Regions from separate parts of the Limosilactobacillus panis genome, predicted to be linked through region 1. Evidence: predicted binding sites of a transcription regulator. Region 1 holds the regulator's gene; the other holds the start of a gene.
The links. The regulator HrcA, encoded in region 1, represses chaperone genes, less so after heat shock. The targets are predictions, from matches to a motif close to TTAGCACTCNNNNNNNNNGAGTGCTAA.
Positions count from the first base shown of each region.

Region 2: a site for HrcA is predicted at 4,822-4,848, ahead of clpP (ATP-dependent Clp endopeptidase proteolytic subunit ClpP). Genes of this name have one in related genera too.

Region 1 is NZ_CP081855.1:981,405-988,640, forward strand. It holds gene infB (translation initiation factor IF-2) at 1-344, shown strand, start outside; gene rbfA (30S ribosome-binding factor RbfA) at 358-717, shown strand; gene truB (tRNA pseudouridine(55) synthase TruB) at 786-1,691, shown strand; gene ribF (riboflavin biosynthesis protein RibF) at 1,703-2,674, shown strand; gene KZE55_RS04790 (hypothetical protein) at 2,804-3,124, opposite strand; gene hrcA (heat-inducible transcriptional repressor HrcA) at 3,295-4,335, shown strand; gene grpE (nucleotide exchange factor GrpE) at 4,348-4,929, shown strand; gene dnaK (molecular chaperone DnaK) at 4,953-6,827, shown strand; gene dnaJ (molecular chaperone DnaJ) at 6,945-7,236, shown strand, end outside.
Region 2 is NZ_CP081855.1:612,524-619,759, forward strand. It holds gene KZE55_RS02795 (right-handed parallel beta-helix repeat-containing protein) at 14-1,789, shown strand; gene tpiA (triose-phosphate isomerase) at 1,805-2,578, shown strand; gene fba (class II fructose-1,6-bisphosphate aldolase) at 2,595-3,461, shown strand; gene KZE55_RS02810 (histidine phosphatase family protein) at 3,486-4,139, shown strand; gene clpP (ATP-dependent Clp endopeptidase proteolytic subunit ClpP) at 4,209-4,802, opposite strand; gene KZE55_RS10225 (hypothetical protein) at 5,468-5,599, shown strand; tRNA gene KZE55_RS02820 (tRNA-Arg) at 5,732-5,803, opposite strand; gene gap (type I glyceraldehyde-3-phosphate dehydrogenase) at 6,056-7,069, shown strand; gene KZE55_RS02830 (phosphoglycerate kinase) at 7,155-7,236, shown strand, end outside.

The DNA of each region.
Region 1 (7,236 bases):
TTGAAGAAGTTGAGGATGCCATGAAGGGGATGCTTGAACCGGTATACAAGGAAGAAACGATTGGTGAAGTTGAAGTTCGTCAAATCTACAAGGCTTCCAAGGTCGGGACGATTGCCGGAGGAATGGTTACTTCTGGTAAGATTACCCGTGATTCTAAGGTCCGTTTGGTTCGTGACGGCGTGGTCGTTTACGAAGGTGAACTGGGTTCACTTAAGCGGTTCAAGGACGATGTTAAGGAAGTCAAGGCCGGCTTTGAATGTGGTTTAACGATTGCTAATTACAATGACATCAAGGAAAAGGATGTTATTGAAGCTTACCAGATGAAAGAAGTACCAGTTAAATAAAGGAGGAGGCAAAATGCCAAACAGACAATATCGCGTTGACCGGCTTGCGCAGCAGATTCAACGCGAAGTCGATGATATCCTTTTGAAGCGGGTTCGTGATCCACGTGTGCAAGGCGTTACAATCACTGGCGTTGATGTTACTGGTGATTTGCAACAGGCAACGATTTATTACAGTATCTTGTCTGACAAGGCCTCGGCGGGTGAAAAGACCCAAGAAGGCTTGGATAAGGCCACGGGTTTAATCCGCTCTGAATTAGGCGCCCGCCTAAATATCTTTAAAACACCGGAGATCAAGTTTGAACGTGACCCGTCCGTAGCTTATGGCAGTCGGATTGACCAACTGATCAATAAGCTTCATCAACAAGAAAAGTAACTGACTAAAACACGAGGAGCGGGGTAAATCTTTGACCTGCTCCTTTTTGTATACGGAGGACCAAACGAATGGACGGAATTATTCCTTTATATAAAGAACGGGGAATGACCAGCTTTGACTGTGTTAACCGCCTGCGACGAATACTGAAGACAAAAAAGATTGGTCACTCGGGGACCCTAGACCCGTCTGTTGATGGGGTCCTGCCAATTTGTATTGGTAGGGCGACGAAGGTCGTTGAGTACTTGATGCAGTCAGGGAAGGTTTACCAGGGTGAACTGTTAATCGGCAAGGCGACGACAACGGAGGATCTTGACGGTGAGGTGATTGCTGCCCAGCCGGTAACTAGGGAGATTCCCCCAGATGTTATCCGTGATCAGATGACAACGTTGACGGGGGCGGTTACCCAAATTCCACCCATGTATTCAGCGGTAAAGGTAAAGGGGAAACGCCTTTACGAATATGCACGGGCGGGGAAAAGTGTTGACCGTCCAGTTCGCCACGTGATGATTGACAAGTTTGAACTGGTAAGTGCTGATTATGATCAGGGGAAGCAGGAAGAACGGGTCCGCTTTAAGGTCGCCTGCAGTAAAGGGACCTATGTACGGACACTGGTAGTTGAGTTGGCAAAGCGGTTCGGCTATCCGGGAACAATGAGTTGGCTAACCCGGCTAAAAAGTGGTGGCTTTACCCTTGATCAGACACTAAGTCTGGGGAATATTCAAGACGCCGTAACAGCAGGGACAATTAACCATTACCTTTATCCACTTGATTACGCCCTCCGTGATTATCCGGCGGTTGAGCTTAACGCAGACCAGTGGAAAGCTGTTCAGAACGGGGGTTGGCTAAAGCCAGCTGAGCTTTCCTCATCAGCAGCAGAGCTGGTCCTCAAGTATGGTCACCAAGTTAAGGCGCTTTACCACTTTGATGCACACCACCACGCCTATCAGCCAACAAAGATGTTTTTGACGAACTAGGAGGCCCAACATTGCAGGTTATAAAAATACACCACCCAATCAACAAGCAATTAATTCCTGACGGCCCGGTAGTGCTGGCGATGGGGTTCTTCGATGGGGTCCACCGTGGCCATCAAGCGGTCATCCGGCGGGCACGGCAAATTGCTGACCAGCGGAAGTTACCCTTGGCAGTCCTAACCTATGGTCACGCACCAGGAGTTGTTTACCGGCAATATCCCGGCGGCTTTAAATACCTTTCCACTACTGACCGGAAGTTAGCCCTTTTAAAACAGCTCAGCGTTGACTTGGTGTACCTAGTTAGTTTTACCTCGAGTTTTGCCAACCAGACTCCCCAAGAATTTGTCGACCACTATCTCGTCGCTTTTCATAGCCAAGTCGTGGTGGCGGGTTTTGACCACACCTATGGTCCGGCTAAAATTGCTACTATGACGAACCTGCCTGCCTATGCGCGAGGCCGGTTCACTGTGGTAACAGTTCCTAAATTTACTGATCCGGGCACGACCAAGAAGGTTGGTTCCCGGGCAATCCGGAAGGCAATTGACCGCGGGGACGTTCAGACTGCTAACCAAGAATTAGGCTACTATTACCAGACCACGGGGTTGGTCGTCCATGGCCTTGCTCGAGGCCGGACCCTGGGCTTCCCCACAATCAATGTGGAGACACCATCACGGGAGAGGATACCAGGAATTGGTGTGTACGCGGTTAATGTTAAAATTGGTGAAAACTGGTACGGGGGGATGGCCAGTGTTGGCCATAATATTACCTTTGGTGACCACAACCAGCTGACCGTTGAGATTTACCTATTTGACTTTGACCAAATGGTTTACGGCGAAGAGGTAACGGTTCGCTGGTACCAATACCTTCGTGGTGAGCAAAAATTTGCGGATGCTACTAGTTTAGTGGCACAAATAAAGCATGATGAACAAGTGGCACGTCAGGTCGTGCAGGCACCACCAGCAATTACAAGCCAGATAATTCATTAAAAGAGTGAGCCTTTAGAAAGGACAAAGAGGACTTTAGTATTCGGATTTCCCGAATGCTAAAGTCCTCTTTGGGTACTGTGCTGTAATATTAACTGGGGCCCTTTCGTTTCTCCACCCCCAAAAAAATCCCTAGTGACGACTAGCCCGGTGGTTGTTGCCCTGGTGAATCTTGTGGACCTGCCGTTTAAACTTCGGCCCATCCGTGGTAACCAATCGGAAGTGGTGCATTTTACCGTGAAATGGGTGGCCGGTTAAGCGGAGGTTAGTCCATGAGCGCATGATGTTAGTCATCTGGTCGATCTCCTTAACCCGCTTTGGACTGCCCTCCTTTTTTGCAGCGTCCTTGATATCGGATTGGAGACGATAGATGAGGTTATTATGGTAGGCAAGCAGCTCGTTGGTTAATGGGGCACTTCGGTACTTGTTGAAGAGCCGTTGGATGAGCTCCATGGCCTCTTGAGCATTATGAGGTTGAACGTAACGGTGGTTGTCTGTACTCAATTGTAAAATCTCCTTAGATTTAATTTGACATTCCTTGACTTTTAAACAGGTGATTGGTATATTATTAAGTGTGTTTAGCACTTAGCCCTAAAGAGTGCTAAAAAAGGGATGTGATCAAAATGCTAACACAACGACAAAAGGCAATCCTGCAAGCGATTGTACGTCAATACACCTCAACCGGTCAACCGGTAGGATCAAAGCACCTCGCTGAAAAGTTACCATTTAAGGTTAGTTCAGCAACAATCCGGAATGAGATGGCGGTATTAGAAGATCACCAGCTAATCAAAAAAGAGTATTCGTCCTCGGGGAGGGTGCCTTCAAAGCGTGGCTACCGATACTACGTCGATCATCTGCTGGATGCAAATGCGCTCACGGATAATGACCTGGTTGTTATCCAGAATTCTTTAGGGACGAGTTTTCAAAAGATTGATGAGATTGTTTCGCATTCAGCAGATATCTTGTCAGACCTGACTTCTTACACAGCATTTACCCTAAAGCCCGATGTCCGGTTAAGTGGTTTTCGGGTGGTCCCGTTGGGTAACCATAAGGTGATTGCCATTTTGGTTACCGACAGTGGGGACGTCGAGAGTCAGTCGTTTACCCTGCCACGTAATTTTGATACCGATGCACTCCAAGCGGTAATCAGGATGATTAATGATCAGTTGGTCGGGCGACCGCTGACTGAAGTAGTTAAACGGCTGAATGATGACATCCCAAAGCGGATCATGCAATATATGCATGGTTCTGACGGCTTCTTGGACTTGTTTGACAACGTTGTTTCCCGGGCCGCTCGGGAACGCTTCTTTGTCGGCGGGCGGCTTAACATCTTGGGATTTTCTAATAACCAAGATCCGCAAGCCCTGCAGGTGTTATATAGCCTAATTGATCAAAATGATGAGTTGTCGCACCTTCTTGACACGGGATCTGATGATAAGGATGTCAACGTCAGGATTGGCTCGGAAATTGCTAAGGACCAGGTGTTAAAGGATTATAGTCTAATTACGGCAAGCTATGATGTCGACCAGTATGGTAAGGGAATCATTGCTGTTTTAGGGCCCACGAGGATGCCTTACTCACGGACGATTGGAATTGTAAATGCCTTTCGTCAGGAGTTAGCCAAGCGACTACTTGACTTTTACCGACACTATTACGATTCATAGGAGGCGAGTCATTTGGCAAAAGAAGAAAAGCAAAAGCAGGAAGAGCAGCCAAAAGCTGATGGCAAAGCTGCTCAGACTGATAATAAAGCTGAACACCATGGTGGCCACAAGGGTCAGTGCCACCACCGCTGTGAAAAGTTGCAAAAGCAAGTGGATGACTTGAAAAAACAACTTGCGGATAAAGATGACAAGTATCTACGTGCCGAAGCGGAAATTCAAAATATGACGACCCGCTTTAATAAGGAACGCGCCCAGATCTTGAAGTATGATGGTCAGGACCTGGCAAAGAGTGTTCTTCCCGTTCTTGATAACCTTAAGCGGGCACTCACGATTGAAGTTAAAGATGAAAATGGCCAACAACTAAAAAAGGGTATTCAAATGGTCCACGACCACTTAACGGCAGCCTTAAAGGACCATGGGGTCACTGAGATCCCCGCAGAAGGAAAGATTTTTGATCCGACCTTGCACCAAGCGGTTCAAACCGTCCCAGTAAAGGGTGATCAAAAACCGGAAACGGTTGTCAAAGTCTTGCAAGCTGGTTACCAGCTGAAGGACCGGGTTCTGCGTCCTGCAATGGTTGTTGTGGCACAATAAAAATATAAGAGAGGGGATAAACAATGGCAAGTAACAAGATTATTGGTATTGATTTAGGTACTACTAACTCCGCCGTTGCCGTTATGGAAGGTAACGAGCCCAAGATTATTACTAACCCAGAAGGAAGTCGGACAACGCCATCCGTTGTTTCATTTAAGAATGGTGAAACCCAAGTTGGTGAAGTTGCCAAGCGACAAGCAATTACTAACCCGAACACGATTTCTTCTATCAAGAGTCATATGGGTGAAGCCGGCTACACAGTTGAAGTAGATGGCAAGAAGTACACGCCACAAGAAATCTCCGCAATGATTCTTCAATACATCAAGAAGTATGCGGAAGATTACATTGGCGACACCGTTAACAAGGCTGTTATTACAGTACCTGCCTACTTCAACGATGCCCAACGGCAAGCCACTAAGGATGCCGGAAAGATCGCTGGCTTGGACGTTAAGCGGATTATCAACGAACCAACTGCTTCTTCTCTGGCTTACGGTCTGGACAAGAAGGACAAGGATGAAAAGATTCTGGTTTACGACCTTGGTGGTGGGACGTTTGATGTCTCCATTTTGGAATTAGGTGACGGGGTCTTCCAAGTTCTTTCTACTAACGGTGACACGCACCTTGGTGGGGATGACTTCGACCAAAAGATTATGGACTGGTTAATTGACGGCTTTAAGCAGGAACATGGGATTGATCTTTCTAAAGATAAGATGGCTTTGCAACGGTTGAAGGATGCCGCTGAAAAGGCGAAGAAGGACCTTTCCGGTGTTCAAGAAGCTCAAATCAGCCTGCCATTCATTTCATCCGGTGAAAATGGTCCACTGCACTTGGAGAAGAGTTTGACCCGGGCCCAATTCAACCAGTTGACTAATGACCTGGTTGAACGGACGAAGCAACCAGTATTGAACGCTTTGAAGGATGCGGACCTTTCATTTGATGACATTGATGAGGTTATCCTAAACGGTGGTTCAACCCGGATTCCAGCTGTTCAAGAAATGGTTAAGGAATTGACTGGTAAGGAACCAAACCACTCCATCAACCCTGATGAAGCCGTTGCCCTTGGTGCAGCTATCCAAGGTGGGGTTCTGACCGGTGATGTTAAGGATGTTGTTCTACTTGATGTTACACCACTTTCTCTTGGTATTGAAACCATGGGTGGGGTCTTCACCAAGTTGATTGACCGGAACACGACCATTCCAACATCCAAGAGTCAGATTTTCTCAACGGCCGCTGATAATCAATCTGCCGTTGATATTCACGTTCTTCAGGGTGAACGGCCAATGGCAGCCGACAACAAGACCTTAGGGAACTTCCAGCTGACAGACATTCCAGCTGCTCCTCGTGGTGTTCCTCAAATTAAGGTTACCTTCGACATTGATAAGAACGGGATTGTTAACGTTTCTGCCAAGGACATGGGAACTGGTAAGGAACAAAAGATTGTTATCAAGTCCAACTCTGGTCTGTCCGACGAAGAAATCGAACGGATGAAGAAGGATGCCGAAGAACACGCTGAAGCCGACAAGAAGAAGAAGGAAGAAGTTGACTTGAAGAATGAGGTCGACCAAGAACTCTTCCAAGTTGACAAGACCTTAAAGGAAGTTAAGGGCAAGGTTCCTGACGAAGACATCAAGAAGGCCGAAAGTGCTCGTGACGACCTGAAGAAGGCCAAGAAAAGCGGTAACCTTGATGACATGAAGGCCAAGAAGGACGCTCTCAACAAGGTTATCCAAGACTTGAGTGTCAAGCTTTACAAGCAGGCCCAAGGAGCTCAAGGGAATGCCCAGGGCGGTGCAAACCCTACTGGCAATGCCGGCAATAACGGTAACCAAAAGGGCAATGATAATGGCAACACCGTTGATGGTGACTTCAAGGATGTTACCCCAGACGACAAGAAGTAATTTCTAATTGCTAGATGCATTGTAAAAGCCAAAGGCCACAGTTTAGGACTTTGGCTTTTACTTTCGTTTCCGATCTGTGGTATAACTATACAAGCAATTAAGTTGTGAGGGATATAAATGGCAGAAGAAAACTATTACGATGTTTTAGGTGTCTCAAAAGATGCCTCGGAAGCAGATATTAAACACGCTTACCGGCGACTCGCTGCTAAGTACCACCCGGATGTAAACCATGCACCTGGTGCGGAAGAAAAATTTAAGAAGATTAATGAAGCTTACGATGTCTTAAGTGATTCGCAAAAGCGGGCCCAGTATGATCAGTTTGGTTCTGCTGGTCCACAGGCCGGAGCGGGCCAAGGTTTTGGTGGCTTTGGCAATGGCGGCTTTAGTAGTCAGGGCTTTGGCGGCGCCA
Region 2 (7,236 bases), 370 kb from region 1:
AAGGAAAATAAAAATGCAAATTTATGTTGATGTCCATGCTGAACACGATGGAAACGGAACAAAGCAACTGCCATTCAAACGCATCCAGGAAGCAGCCGCTATTGCCCGTCCTGGAGACCTCGTTAAGGTAATGCCCGGTGTTTATCGGGAAAGTGTTGATCCGCGTTTTACGGGGACTAAGGATAAGCCCATCCTTTACCAAGCAGTGAAACAGAACCTGACGATCATCACTGGGGCCGAAAAGATCAACGATTGGGAACCGGTCGGGGTCGATGTTTGGCGGACGGTGATTGCTAACCAGCGTTTCGGTAAGTATAATCCCTACACGACCCATGTTCAGACAGATGGCGACTTCCAGCATACCGGGGAAGTCTTCTTGAATAACCGGGCCCTTTACGAGGTCGATAGTCTGGCTAAGGTTAAGGCACCGAAGATGGGCACAATCAACCAAAATCCAGAACGGCAGTATGTTTGGTATACATGCCAGGACCAGAAGATGAACACGACGGTTATCTACGCTAACTTCCAGGGAAAGGATCCGAACCGGTCCAACGTGGAAGTAACCTTCCGGGAGACCTGTTTCTACCCCCAACAAGCACAGATTGACTACCTAGTACTCTCCGGTTTTACCCTGACTAAAGCCGCTAGTCGGTGGGCCGGGGACGACTATAACAAAGCGGTAGTCGGGACTAACCATGCCCAGGGGTGGAAAATTTTGAATTGTAATGTTTCCCACGCTAAGTGTGCCGGAATTTCCTTGGGACGTTACCCAGTAGTGCCAGCTGACAAGGAACTAAAAGGTCACCCCGTTAAGCATTACATTAAGAACAACCGGATCTTTGACTGTGGTCAGGCCGGGGTCCTGGGGGTTGATGGCAACCCAGCACCAGTAATTGAACACAATCATTTCTTCCGCATCAATACCCGCTTTAACCTCGTTGGTGAAACCGTCAGTGCCATTAACCTGCTTCCGGCAATTGGTGCTAAGATCCTGCGAAACTGTATCCACGACTGCACACGGGGAATCTGGCTGGGAGGCCGGGTAGAAAAGACGCAGGTCAGTCGGAACTTGATGTATAACAATAGCCTACCCGGTGATTTCAAGCTAACCGACAAGAATCAGCAGGACCTGTTGGCTCGCTTGGGTGAGGATATTCAGGTAGAAAATTCAGTTGGCTTGACGACCATTGATAATAACTTCCTTCTGTCAGACTGTGCCCTTCGTCTGGAAAGTTATGAAATTCTGCTAACTCACAACCTTATTAATGGACGAGTTGCCTGGCAGTCCAACCAGGCTGAGCAGTCCGGTGACTTGCTTTACCACCGTATCAACCAGGGGGACGCGCAAAATAAGTTGACCTCCTACTTTTACAACAACCTCTTTGTTAAGAAGGAATTGCGTTCTGCGATGAAGGCATTGATTGGTAAACAGGTCGACCAACATCATAAAAAGCTGGGTCAAGCAGAAGGGCCAAACAAGTTCTTTACCACCCGCGATAACCAGCTGGTCCGGCTAAATGCTAATAAGGAAGGGAACTGCTTTGTTGGTACTACGCGTCCGGTCAAGCTAGTGGTTGAAAACCGGCGTCGGGGCTTTTTCTTGAAGGGAGACCTAAGTCAAGTATTAGCTGAAGACATCTGTCGTCTCCTCACCATGGTGGGACAGAAGTCAGCACGGACAATTGATACTGACTTCGCTGGCCATCACCGGGAAGGCTACCGGGTAACCCCAGGTCCATTAGACCACAAGGCTGAATACACGTCCTGCCTGTTTCGGGCAATGGCCTAACTGAAGGAGGACAAAATGCGCAAACCATTTATTATCGCAAACTGGAAAATGCATAAGAACATTGAAGAATCAGTCGCCTTTATTAACCAGATTAAGGCTGCCCTTCCCCAAGTATCGGATGAAGAAGTGGGGATCGCGGCCCAGGCGGTGGCCCTGTCGAGCATGAAACAGACTGCCCGGGGTACCAACCTCCAAATTATTGCCCAGAATGCTGCTAGTGAACTGGCGGGACCGTATACGGGCGAAATTAGTGCCCGTTCCTTGGCGGATGCCGGGGCATCCTATGTCATGCTGGGGCACTTGGAACGCCGGCGTTTATTTCATGAAGACAACCAGATTATCAACCAAAAGGTCCGGTCGGCGCTGACGACAGGAATTACCCCAATTATCTGTACCGATGACAAGATGGTCCAGGCAGAGGTCAATGGTGAAATTCACTACGTCTTTGACCAGCTGAAAGGGGTCTTAAGGGATGTGGCACCGGCCCACCTTCAAAAGATTGTCCTTTCCTATGAACCGAGTTGGGCAGTGGGCAGTAGCCAAACCGCTAATCCCAAGGTTGCTCAGCAGGGCTGTCAGCGGATTCGACAAACCGTTTGTAACCTGTATGGTAGCCTGCTAGCCGACCAGGTACGGATTCTCTATGGGGGAAGCGTAAATCCGCAAAATATTAGTGCCATCATGGCCCAACCGGATGTAGATGGTGCCCTTATTGGTCGTGCTAGCTTGCGGCCCGATGACTTCTTGGAAATGGTGAACTGGCAACAACCAGTTTCAAATGTGATGTAAGAAAGGAAATAACATAATGGCATACTTTGATAATGGTAACAAGATTTTTGCGGACGCCCGGGCAAAGCACTACGCGGTCGGGGCCTATAATATAAATAATTTGGAGTGGACTCGGGCAATTTTACGGGCAGCAAATGAAACTAAGACGCCCGTCCTGGTCCAGGTATCAATGGGAGCGGCAAAGTACATGGGCGGCTTTAAGTTTGTCCGTGACATGGTTGCTGACCAGATGGACGCGATGAACATTACAGTCCCGGTAATTTTGAACCTTGACCATGGTGACTATGATGCCGCCATGAAATGTATTGAACTCGGTTACTCCTCAGTGATGTATGATGGACATAAGTTACCGGTAAAGGAGAACTATGCGCGGACAAAGGAAGTCGTCCGTGCGGCCCACCAGCGGGGAATTTCCGTCGAGGCCGAAATCGGCAAGGTTGGTGAGAACCAAGACACTAATAGTGGGGAACTGGCTTCAGTGGAGGATGCCCGGGCGTTTGCCGGCCTGGGAGTCGACAAGCTGGCGTGTGGAATTGGTAATATCCATGGAATCTATCCCGCTGGCTGGCGGGGCCTGGACTTTAACCGCCTCGCTGCCATTGCGGATGCTGTTGATATTCCCCTTGTCCTGCATGGCGGCTCAGGAATCCCCAAGGAACAGGTTCAAAAGGCAATTTCAATGGGAATTGCAAAGGTGAATATCAACACTGAGTTCCAGTTGGCCTTTCAAGATGCCACCCGGGCCTATATTGAGGCGGCCCGCGACCTTGACAAGGACCACAAGGGATATGACCCGCGGAAGTTGCTCTTACCGGGGACGGAAGCAATTACCAATAAGATGAAGGAAATGATCGAGTGGCTGGGGACCCCCGCGGTCGCTTAATCAACTTGTGGAGGAAGAATAACGATGGCAACAACTGTATATTTTATTCGACACGGGGAGACCTACTTTAATCGCTTTGCCCGGCTCCAGGGGTGGTCAGATACCCCATTGACCGCTAAGGGACACGATGACGCGGTCAAAATCGCCAAGGTGCTGGCACCATTGAAGATTGACTACTTCTTTTCCAGTGATTTGAAGCGGGCGATTGACACCGCCCAAATCATAATTGACCAGCTTAAATTCCCTAATATCAGTCACCCAACGCAGAAAAAATACTTTCGGGAGGTCTTCTACGGGTCATTCGAAGGGCACAGTAATGAAGAGGGGGCAATTTGGGCCAGTTACCTCGGCGGCAAACGGTTCCGCCGGATTGGTGATTTAGTGGCTGAGTTTGGGGTCAAGAAGGCCCATGATCTTCTCAAGCAGGCCGACCCGGCCCACCTGGCTGAGGATAGTGCCGAGTTGGACCAACGGGTAGGTCAGATGCTCGATCTCTTCGCATCTTTGCCGCCAGAAAGTAATGTCGTTGTTGCTAGTCATGGTTCTATCATTCAGTACCTGGCGACGGTGTTTGGTAATCGGGATCAGTACGAAAACCCCGCTAATGGGGCATTAATGAAGTTAATTATCAAAGACCACCACGCACGCGTGGCGGGCTATAATCAGTTCGCAATTTAATAGAAAAAGCGGGAAGGAAATCCACAAAGGTTTCCTTCCCGCTTGCATTTTTTCAATTCAGTAATCAAATTACTTCAAGCTGGAGTTGTTTTCCATGATCCCGTCAAGCAGACCGTAGTCAACCGCTTCTTGAGCGGTTAAGTAGTGGTCACGTTCAGTATCACGGTTGATCTTTTCAATTGGTTGACCAGAATTCTTTGCCAAGATGCCGTTAATCATCTTCCGGGTCTTCAGAATTTCGGTTGCCGCAATTTCAATTTCAGTTTGTTGACCTTGAGCGCCACCAGATGGCTGGTGAATCAAGACTTGGGAGTGTGGTAAGCCGAACCGCTTACCCTTTGTTCCGGATGAAACCAGGACACTGGCCATTGAAGCCGCCATCCCGATAACGATTGTTTGCACATCTGACTTGATAAAGTTCATCGTGTCGTAGATGGCCATTCCGGAAGTAACAACACCACCAGGTGAGTTAATGTATAGGTAAATGTCTTTAGTTGAGTCTTGCGCATCCAGGAAGAGGAGCTGCGCAACAATTGAGTTTGCCATGTCGTCTTCGATTGGACCAGAAAGCATGATAATCCGGTCCTTCAGAAGCCGTGAGTAGATATCATAGGCACGTTCGCCACGTGAAGACTGCTCAATGACAGTTGGAACTAAGTTCATATTGTGGCCTCCTTGTTAATTAGCACTCGTTAGCAATAGTTGCTAACTGATATTAATACTATACTCGATTGGTCAAAAAAGGTCAAATAATTTACCACCTATTTATACTGACCGCTAATATTATGCCATTTTCACCCATAACAAGGAAGAAAGATGATTGACCTTTATCATTATTTAATAAAGTGTAAATAAAAAAGCTGGCCAACGCGGGCCAGCTGCTGGTATTTATTATTTCTTATTAATGTTAGCGCATAACAGGCTCAACTCAGCATTAGCACTTTGGTGGTCAAGGGCCTTCCAATCAGTGGTGGTTACAAAAACATTTAATTCGTTAGTATTAGTCATAATAAAATCCTCCTAGAGCAGTCAGTTATTTTATTTCTTTTTAAGTTCGCTCTTTAAGTTCATTTAGAATAGTACACTAAATTGGTCTGATTTGCAATACCTAATATAGCAATATTTTTCAAGATATTTTATAAATTGGTCTAGGCTGTTATCCTGAAGTGCTGTCTGGTAAGGGTTGTCGTTTCTCAGAAAATGATGGTTACTAGAGAGAAAATTCATCGTTAGGGAGCATAATTTTGTCAGGACTTGCTTTTTATACCGTAGCCCGGTATAATTGGAACGTTAATTCATTTACGAACACAATAAGGAGGCATATAGCTATGCGTAAAGCACACCCATACGGCGTACAAGGCCGTCGCCCAGTTGCTCCTAAGTACAAGCGAGCATTAAAAGAAAAGAAGATTGAAGCTATTCGTAAGTGGGCTAAGGAAAAGCCAGCTGAAGAAAAGTAAAAAGTAATTTTAATATAAAAAGGAGGGTAGGAAACGCAGAGAAGCGTTTCCTACCCTCCTTTTTTCGGGGTTCGCTTTGTAAAATAAAAAAGCTGGCGGAAGATAAATCCGTCAGCTTTTCTTAAACAAAAGTGCGCCCCCCGAGAGTCGAACTCGGATCTCGAGAACCGGAATCTCACGTGCGATCCATTACACTAAGGGCGCGTCAACGAATACTATAATATCTTATCCAATATTAAAATGCAAGCATTATTTGAATTTTTTAATCAAGATAACGTTTTCACAAGAAAAAACTAAATTTCTGAGGTGATTGAATAGACAATTCCAAACAAGATGAGTATTATTAAGAGCGTAAGGCTTTGTACCTTGTCTGACGGAATAGTGTGGTGGTTTTCAACCATTAATTTCGTTAGATGAGACACTTATTATGTTTTTCCTAAAGGAGGAATTTGCAGTATGACTGTAAAAATTGGTATTAATGGTTTCGGCCGTATCGGTCGTTTAGCATTCCGTCGTATTCACGAACTCAACACTGATGACATTGAAGTTGTTGCTATTAACGACTTGACTTCACCAGAAATGTTGGCTTACCTGCTTAAGTACGACTCAACCCAAGGCCGGTTTAACGGTGAAGTTTCCGCTACTGACAAGGGTATCGTTGTTGATGGTAAGGAATACCCTGTATACGCAGAACGTGACGCACGTAACATTCCTTGGGTAAAGAACGACGGTGTTGACTTTGTCCTTGAATGTACTGGTTTCTACACTTCTGCAGAAAAGTCACAAGCACACTTGGATGCCGGCGCAAAGCGTGTTCTGATTTCCGCACCTGCTGGTAACATTCCAACTGTTGTTCCTGGTGTTAACTTGGATACTTTAAAGGCTGATGACAAGATTGTTTCAGCGGGTTCTTGCACCACTAGTTGCCTTGCCCCAATGGCATACTTCCTTAACAAGAACTTCGGTATCAAGGTTGGTACGATGACTACTATCCACGCTTACACTGGTAGCCAAGCTGTCCTTGACCAACCACGTGGCAAGAAGTTCCGTAACAACCGTGCTGCAGCTATTAACACTATTCCTCACTCAAGTGGTGCTGCTAAGGCTATCGGCCTGGTTATTCCTGAATTGAACGGTAAGCTTTCTGGTCACGCACAACGTGTTGCTGTTCCTACTGGTTCTTTGACTGAACTTGTTTCTGTTCTGAACAAGAAGGTCACTGTTGACCAAGTTAACGACGCTATGAAGGAAGCTACTAAGAACAACCCTGCTTACGGTTATACTGAAGACCCAATCGTATCTAGTGATATCATTGGTTCTACTTTCGGTTCTGTATTTGACCCATCTCAAACTGAAATCATGGAAGCTGAAGATGGTACTCAATTAGTTAAGACCGTTGCATGGTACGACAACGAAAACGGCTTTACTAGCAACATGATTCGGACCCTGCTTCACTTTGCTGAACTCTAATCCGACATTTAGCTAAAAGTACTAAACAAAAGGTGGGAGGAGGAAACTCCAACCACTTTTTTTCTTAAAGGAGGAGCTAATAAACATGGCTAAACTTACTGTTGAAGATTTACCATTAGAAGGTAAAAAAGTATTAATGCGTGTTGATTTTAACGTGCCGATTAAGG